One region of the Streptomyces sp. NPDC051569 genome, then DNA from elsewhere that is predicted to be linked to it. Evidence: predicted binding sites of a transcription regulator. Region 1 holds the regulator's gene; the other holds the start of a gene.
The links. Region 1 encodes HrcA, which represses chaperone genes, less so after heat shock. Its sites were predicted from a motif close to TTNGCACTCNGNNNNNCNGAGTGCNAA; they were not measured.
Positions count from the first base shown of each region.

Region 2: the regulator HrcA is predicted to act here: its motif matches at 2,732-2,758, upstream of groES (co-chaperone GroES).

Region 1 covers NZ_JBITDJ010000011.1:135,880-140,086, forward strand. Annotated here, with positions in the region: gene ACIBAE_RS18095 (nitronate monooxygenase) at 1-145, opposite strand, end outside; gene dnaJ (molecular chaperone DnaJ) at 355-1,491, opposite strand; gene hrcA (heat-inducible transcriptional repressor HrcA) at 1,492-2,508, opposite strand; gene ACIBAE_RS18110 (MBL fold metallo-hydrolase) at 2,705-3,430, shown strand; gene ACIBAE_RS18115 (DUF3097 domain-containing protein) at 3,464-4,207, shown strand, end outside.
Region 2 covers NZ_JBITDJ010000002.1:47,191-51,397, reverse strand. Annotated here, with positions in the region: gene ACIBAE_RS03235 (hydroxyacid dehydrogenase) at 1-350, shown strand, start outside; gene groL (chaperonin GroEL) at 550-2,175, opposite strand; gene groES (co-chaperone GroES) at 2,275-2,583, opposite strand; gene ACIBAE_RS03220 (polysaccharide deacetylase family protein) at 2,951-4,030, opposite strand; gene ACIBAE_RS03215 (SAM-dependent methyltransferase) at 4,143-4,207, shown strand, end outside.

The sequences.
Region 1 (4,207 bases):
CGTCCGCTGTCTTGTACCCGGCGGCGAGGAAGCCGAGACCACCCGCCTCGGAGACGGCCGAGGCCAGCTGCGGGCAGGACGCGCCGCCCGCCATGGGGGCCTGCACGATCGGATACCGGCAGAGATCGGTCAGTGCGGAGGACATGCGAGCATCGTGCCACGTCGCCCGGACAGCTTCGAATCCGGTCCACCGGGAAAAGCGGCCGGGGGGCCGGGGGCACAAAGCCCCGACCCCCCGGCCGCACACCCGCCTACCGGCCGTTGAACGCGTCCTTCAACCGCGAGAACAATCCCTGGTCCCCCGGCTGACCGCGCCCGCCGGGGGACAACCCCCGAAACCCCGGCCGCACCCGCCTACCGCCCGTTGAACGCGTCCTTCAACCGCGAGAACAATCCCTGCTGCCCCGGCTGGAACTGGCCCGTGGGCCGTTCCTCGCCGCGCAGTTTCGCCAGCTCGCGCAGCAGCCGTTCCTGCTCCGGGTCGAGCTTCGACGGCGTCATCACCTCGACGTGCACGATCAGGTCGCCCCGGCCGCCACCCCGCAGGTGCGTGATGCCGCGTCCGTGCAGCGGGATCGACTGGCCGGACTGCGTGCCCGGACGGACGTCGATCTCCTCCAGGCCGTCCAGCGTCTCCAGCGGGCACTTCGTGCCCAGCGACGCCGCCGTCATCGGAATGGTCACCGTGCAGTGCAGGTCGTCGCCGCGCCGCTGGAACATCGCGTGCGGCAGCTCGTGGATCTCGACATACAGGTCACCGGCGGGGCCGCCGCCGGGGCCGACCTCGCCCTCACCCGCGAGCTGGATCCGGGTGCCGTTGTCGACACCCGCCGGGATCTTGACCGTGAGCGTACGGCGGGAGCGCACGCGCCCGTCGCCCGCGCACTCGGGGCAGGGGGTCGGCACGACCGTGCCGAAGCCCTGGCACTGCGGGCACGGCCGCGACGTCATGACCTGGCCCAGGAAGGACCGGGTGACCTGCGAGACCTCGCCACGGCCGCGGCACATGTCACAGGTCTGCGCCGAGGTACCGGGGGCCGCGCCCTCACCCGAGCAGGTCGTGCAGACGACCGCCGTGTCGACCTGGATGTCCTTGGTCGTGCCGAAGGCCGACTCGTTGAGGTCGATCTCCAGCCGGATCATCGCGTCCTGGCCGCGCCGCGTCCGCGACCTCGGGCCGCGCTGCGACGCCGTACCGAAGAACGCGTCCATGATGTCCGAGAAGTTGCCGAAGCCACCGGCTCCGAAGCCGCCCGCACCGCCGCCGCCGCTCGCCGAGAGCGGGTCGCCGCCGAGGTCGTAGACCTGCTTCTTCTGCGCGTCCGACAACACCTCGTACGCGGCGTTGATCTCCTTGAAGCGCTCTTGCGTCTTGGGATCGGGATTGACATCCGGGTGCAGCTCGCGGGCGAGCCGCCGGAATGCCTTCTTGATCTCGTCCTGTGATGCGTCGCGGCGCACGCCGAGTACGGCGTAGTAGTCCGTGGCCACTTACGACTCCGCCAGGATCTGTCCGACGTAACGTGCCACTGCGCGTACCGCTCCCATCGTTCCGGGGTAGTCCATGCGGGTCGGTCCGACCACGCCGAGTTTGGCGACTGCCTCGTCGCCCGAACCGTAGCCGACCGCGACGACGGACGTGGAGTTGAGGCCCTCGTGGGCGTTCTCGTGCCCGATACGTACGGTCATGCCGGGGTGTTCCGCCTCGCCCAGCAGCTTGAGCAGCACCACGTGCTCCTCCAGCGCCTCCAGCACCGGCCGGATGGTGAGCGGGAAGTCATGTCCGAAGCGGGTCAGATTGGCGGTGCCGCCGATCACGAGCCGCTCCTCGGTCTCCTCGACCAGGGTCTCCAGCAGGGTCGCGAGCACCGTCGTGACGGTCCCCCGGTCCTCCTGCTCGAACGAATCGGGCAGGTCCTGCACCAGCTGCGGGACGTCCGCGAAGCGGCGCCCGACGATCCGGCTGTTGAGCCGGGCCCTCAGGTCCGCGAGCGAGGTCTCGCCGAACGGCGCCGCGCAGTCGATCATGCGCTGTTCGACGCGTCCGGTGTCGGTGATCAGGACGAGCATCAGCCGGGCCGGGGCGAGCGACAGCAGTTCCACATGCCGCACCGTCGAGCGGGTCAGCGAGGGGTACTGCACGACGGCGACCTGCCGGGTCAGCTGCGCCAGCAGCCGTACCGTACGGCCCACGACGTCGTCGAGGTCGACGGCCACGTCCAGGAAGCTCTGGATGGCGCGGCGCTCCGGCGAGGACAGGGGCTTGACCCCGGCCAGCCGGTCGACGAAGAGCCGGTAGCCCTTGTCCGTCGGGATGCGCCCGGCGCTGGTGTGCGGCTGGGCGATGAAGCCCTCGTCCTCCAGCACCGCCATGTCGTTGCGGACGGTGGCCGGCGAGACACCGAGATTGTGCCGCTCGGTCAGTGCCTTGGAGCCGACGGGCTCCTCGGTGCCGACATAGTCCTGGACGATGGCGCGCAGGACTTCGAGTCTGCGTTCGCTGAGCATCGCGCACACCTCCAGCTGTCGTCCGTCGTATCCGGCCTGGCACTCGCTCCACGGGAGTGCCAGCATCCCCCGGGCCAGTGTACGGCTGTGGGGTACGCCTCTAGCAAGGGCGGCCGACCGCAGCAAGGGTGGCCGACCACGCTACCGCGCTCACACCTACCCCGATTCCGCTGATCGTTGCCGATAGCGTCCTCGCATGAACGTCCGTTGGGAAGAGCACGGGTGGGAGCGGCTGGCCCCCGGGGTGGGGCGGCGGCGGCTGCCCGGCTGGGACGCCACGGCCGGTCTGGTGGCCGGCGCCGACGCGGCCCTGCTGTACGACACGGGGTCGACGGTCCGTGAGGGCGCCGAACTCCGTGTGCAGGCGCGGTCGCTGCTCGGCGGCCGGCGAGTGACGCATATCGCACTGAGCCACCCGCATTTCGACCATGTCCTGGGGACCTCGGCGTTCGCGGGAGTGGAGGTGTACGGCGCGGTGGGCGCGGCGGAACTGCTGGCAGGGGGCGGGGCTGCGCTGTACGAGGACGCCGTACGCGAGGGGGCCGGGGCGGCGGAGGCCGCCGAGGCGGTGGATCTGCTGGTGCCGCCCCGGCACGCGGTCTCCGGGCAGCTGACGCTGGACCTGGGCGGCGGACGGCGGGTCCTGCTGGCGAACGCCGGCCCCGGGCACACCGGCCACGATCTCGCGGTGCTGGTACCCGGCTCCCCTGACGTGGTCTTCTGCGGCGACCTGGTGGAGGAGTCGGGCGAGCCGCAGGCCGGTCCGGACGCGATCCCCGGGCGCTGGCCGGCGGCCCTGGACCGGCTGCTGTCGCTCGGTGGCCCGGACGCGGTGTACGTCCCGGGGCACGGGGCGGTGGTCGACGCGGCGTTCGTCCGGGCGCAGCGCGACGCGTTGGCGTCACGTTTCGGCGTGTCGTAGTCGTACGGCGTCCATCGGCTTATCGTCTTGCGAATGCGCAGCTACAGCCCTGATCTGACGCCGCCGTGGAAACGGTCCACGCCCGCGCCCGAGGTACCGGCCGAGCCCGACCTGGTGGTCGAGGAGGTGTCGACGGGCTTCTGCGGGGCGGTGATCCGCTGCGAGAAGACCGCCGAGGGGCCGACGGTCACTCTGGAGGACCGCTTCGGCAAGCACCGGGTTTTCCCGCTGGTACCGGGCGGGTTCCTGCTGGAGGGGCGCGTGGTGACCCTGGTCCGCCCGTCGGGCCGCCCGGCCCACGCCGGTCCCGCCCGTACGGCCTCGGGGTCGATCGCCGTGCCCGGCGCGCGCGCCCGGGTGGCCAGGGCGGGCCGTATCTATGTCGAGGGACGGCACGACGCGGAACTGGTCGAGCGGGTGTGGGGCGACGATCTGCGCGTCGAGGGCGTGGTCGTGGAGTACCTGGAGGGCATCGACGACCTTCCGGCGGTCGTCGCGGAGTTCGGCCCGGCACCGGACGCCCGGCTGGGCGTGCTCGTCGACCATCTGGTGCCGGGCTCGAAGGAGTCCCGCATCGCGGCCGAGGTGACCGGCGCGGACGTGCTGGTGGTGGGCCACCCGTACATCGACGTGTGGGCGGCCGTGAAGCCGTCGTCGGTGGGCATCCCGGCGTGGCCGGCGGTGCCGAGGGGCGAGGACTGGAAGACGGGCGTGTGCCGGGCGCTGGGCTGGCCGGAGAACACGGGCGCGGCGTGGCAGCACATCCTGTCGCGGGTG
Region 2 (4,207 bases), on a different contig from region 1:
TCCCGGCCACCCGTCATATGATCGGCGCCGCGCAGCTGGCCGCGATGCCCGACGGCTCGACCCTGATCAACACCTCGCGCGGCTCGCTGATCGACGAGAACGCGCTGCTGCCCGAGCTGGTCTCCGGCCGGATCCGCGCCGTCCTGGATGTGACGGATCCCGAACTGCCGGCCGTCGACTCACCCCTGTACGACCTGCCGAACGTGCTGCTGACCCCGCATGTCGCGGGCTCCCTCGGCGGTGAGCTGCACCGGATGGCCGACCAGGCGCTCGACGAGGTGGAGCGCTTCGCGAAGGGGTTGCCCTTCGCCGACCCTGTACATCCCTCGGCCCAGCACCTCTCCGCGTGACCCGGCGGCGAGCCCGACCTGGGCGACAGGCCTGACCCGGCGGCGGGCGCGCCCCGGCGGCCTGCCTACCCGCCGCGGTGGCCTGCCCGCCCTGGCCCGGCGGCCTGCGGGAGCGAACGCACCGAGGCCCGGTGCCCCCGTCGCGGGGGCACCGGGCCTCGGTGCGTTCAGCTACCTGCCGTTGCGCGGGCTACGAGCCTCAGTGGCTGTGGCCGTGGCCGCCGTGGCCCTGCTCGGGCTCCTCCTCGGTCGGCTTCTCGACGACCAGGGTCTCGGTCGTGAGCAGCAGCGACGCGATGGACGCGGCGTTCTCCAGCGCGGAGCGCGTGACCTTGACCGGGTCGATGACGCCGGCCTTCACCAGGTCGACGTACTCGCCGGTCGCGGCGTTGAAGCCGTGACCCTTGTCCAGCTCCGACACCTTGGAGGTGATGACGTAGCCCTCAAGACCGGCGTTCTCGGCGATCCAGCGCAGCGGCTCGACGACGGCGCGGCGGACGACCGCGACACCGGTGGCCTCGTCGCCCTCCTTGCCGAGGTTGCCCTCCAGCACCTTGGCGGCGTGCACCAGAGCGGAGCCACCACCGGAGACGATGCCCTCCTCGACCGCGGCGCGGGTCGCGGAGATGGCGTCCTCCAGACGGTGCTTCTTCTCCTTGAGCTCCACCTCGGTGGCGGCACCGACGGAGATCACGCACACGCCGCCGGCCAGCTTCGCGAGGCGCTCCTGGAGCTTCTCACGGTCCCAGTCGGAGTCCGTGGACTCGATCTCGGCCTTGATCTGGTTGACGCGGCCGGCGACGTCGGCGGAGTTGCCGCCACCGTCGACGATGGTCGTGTCGTCCTTGGTGATGGTGACGCGGCGGGCCGAGCCCAGCACGTCCAGACCGGCCTGGTCGAGCTTGAGGCCGACCTCCTCGGCGATGACGGTGGCACCCGTGAGGGTGGCGATGTCGCCGAGCATGGCCTTGCGGCGGTCACCGAAGCCGGGGGCCTTCACCGCGACGGCGTTGAAGGTGCCACGGATCTTGTTGACGACGAGCGTGGAGAGCGCCTCGCCCTCGACGTCCTCGGCGATGATCAGCAGCGGCTTGGAGCCACCCGCCTGGATGACCTTCTCCAGCAGCGGGAGCAGGTCCTGGATGGAGGCGATCTTGCCCTGGTGGATCAGGATGTACGGGTCGTCGAGGACGGCCTCCATACGCTCCTGGTCGGTCACCATGTACGGGGACAGGTAGCCCTTGTCGAAGGCCATGCCCTCGGTGAAGTCGAGCTCCAGGCCGAAGGTGTTGGACTCCTCGACGGTGATGACACCGTCCTTGCCGACCTTGTCCATCGCCTCGGCGATGAGCTCGCCGACCTGCTGGTCCTGCGCGGAGAGCGCGGCCACGGCGGCGATGTCGGACTTGTCCTCGATCGGGCGGGCGGTCGCGAGGAGTTCCTCGGACACGGCCTTGACCGCGGCGTCGATGCCCTTCTTCAGGGAGGCGGGGGAGGCGCCGGCGGCGACGTTGCGCAGGCCCTCGCGGACCAGCGCCTGGGCCAGCACGGTGGCGGTGGTGGTGCCGTCACCCGCGATGTCGTTGGTCTTGGTCGCCACCTCCTTCACCAGCTGGGCGCCGAGGTTCTCGTACGGGTCGTCGAGCTCGACCTCGCGGGCGATCGTGACACCGTCGTTGGTGATGGTGGGGGCGCCGAACTTCTTGTCGATGACGACGTTGCGGCCCTTGGGGCCGATCGTCACCTTCACCGTGTCGGCAAGCTTGTTGACGCCGCGCTCAAGGGCGCGACGGGCGTCCTCGTCGAACTTCAGGATCTTCGCCATGGGAGCTTCTGTGTCCTCTCAAATGAACAGCGCCCCCGTCCGCCCGGCGTTCGCAGGGGGGCCGAGGGCGCTGTTCAGAAAAGCGATCTAAGTGGTGAACTACTTCTCGATGATCGCGAGCACGTCGCGAGCCGAGAGGACGAGGTACTCCTCGCCGCTGTACTTCACCTCGGTGCCGCCGTACTTGCTGTACAGAACGACATCGCCGACGGAAACGTCGAGCGGAAGACGCTCGCCGTTCTCGAAACGGCCCGGGCCCACGGCCAGGACGACGCCCTCCTGGGGCTTCTCCTTGGCAGTGTCCGGGATGACCAGGCCAGAGGCCGTGGTCTGCTCGGCGTCGAGCGGCTGGACCACAATGCGGTCCTCGAGCGGCTTGATGGCAACCTTGGTGCTGGCGGTCGTCACGATCCGACCTCCCCCTTCGGAGATCTCACGGGGTTAACTGTCTAGGTGGCGACCCAGGTGGTTCCGTCGTCGCGGGAGCCGGACCTGCCTGTTGTCGCGCATTGGCACTCTCCAGTGGGGAGTGCCAGGTCTGAGACTATGACCGCGATTAGCACTCGGTCAAGCGGAGTGCCAATTCACGTCGGCGTGGCGGTTCGGATCCGCTACGGGAACGCGTCCATGGCGACCCGGATTCCGGCACCGGAACGCGGCCACGGGGGCCCGGATTCCTTGCGGCGCCAGACCCCCGGCGCACCCGCCCGCGCGGCGCCAGGCCCCCCGGCGCACCCGCCACCGGCCGGAACACCGGCAGCGGGTGCGCCCTGTCTCACACGTAGTCCTCCAGCCTGGCCACGGCGTACCCCTTGTCCGTGATCAGCTTCATGACGTACCGGATCATGTCGGGCATGGAGCCCTTCCACTCCCCGCGCCCACGGAAGTGCGTGAGGATGATGTCGCCGGGGTGGAGGTCGCGGTCCCACTCCCGCCAGTCCATGTGGTCGGTGAACGCCTCGGCCGACCACAGCGGCACGGCCTTGATCCCGCACTCCTTGGCGATCCGCAGGGTGTCGCCGTTGTAGTTGCCGTACGGCGGACGGAAGAGCGTGGGCCGCTTCCCGTACCGCTTCTCGATCTTGTCCTGCTGGTCGCAGATCTCGTGCTTCTGCTCCTCGTACGACAGCCCCGGCAGGTAGGGGTGGTGGAGGGTGTGGTTGTTCAGGGAGACGCCGCGCTTCTGCATCTGCTGGAAGTAGCCGTAGTTGTCGCTGATGACGTAGTCGCTGAGGAAGGCGCTGTACGGGATCTTCAGCTCGGACATCATCCGCAGCAGTTCGGGGTCCTTCTCGGAGCCGTCGTCGATGGTCAGGAAGACGACCTTGTCCTTGACCGGGACGGTGGTGAAGACCGGCGGCAGGTCCTCGTCCTCGGCGCCGTCGATCTCGAAGCCCTTGCGGTTGGTGATCACCGGCTTGACGGCGGGCGGCGGGGGCGCGGCCAGCGGGGTGCCGGCGAGCTTCCATTTCCTGGCGGCGACGGCGCGGGCGGCCTGGACCTGGCGCAGCTTCTCGGCGTAGGCGGCGAGGGCGCCGCCCGGGCCCGCCTGTTGCTGCTCGGGCCGGCCCTTGACCTGCCCCTTCGCTTGCCCCTGCGCCTGCCCCTGCGCCTTGGCCTCTCCGCGCGCCCGGGCCGAGGGCGCCACGGCCGCCGCGCCGCCCTGCTCCTGCCCGGCGGCGGGCTTGGCGGCCGACGGATCGGCTGCCGTGGGAGGGGCGGCGGAGGGTCCGGCCGGAGCATGTGCGGCCGGACCTGACGACTCCGTGCCGCAGCCGGAGCCGATCGCCGCGACCAGGAGGGCGGCGAGAACCACGCGGGTGCGCCTGCCGTTCTTCCGCGTTCCCTTTGTCATCATTTTTTCGTTTTGTCGTACTAGTTGCATGGCGCCGCATCCTGTCAGTGCGGAGCACCCGCACCCGGCCGACACCTCCGTGCGACGCGTACCGTCCCCCGACTGGCTCACAATGGGCCGGGTGACCGACCGCGTTCCCTCCCCCGCCCCCGCCCCGCTGCTCGCACCGCTGCTCTC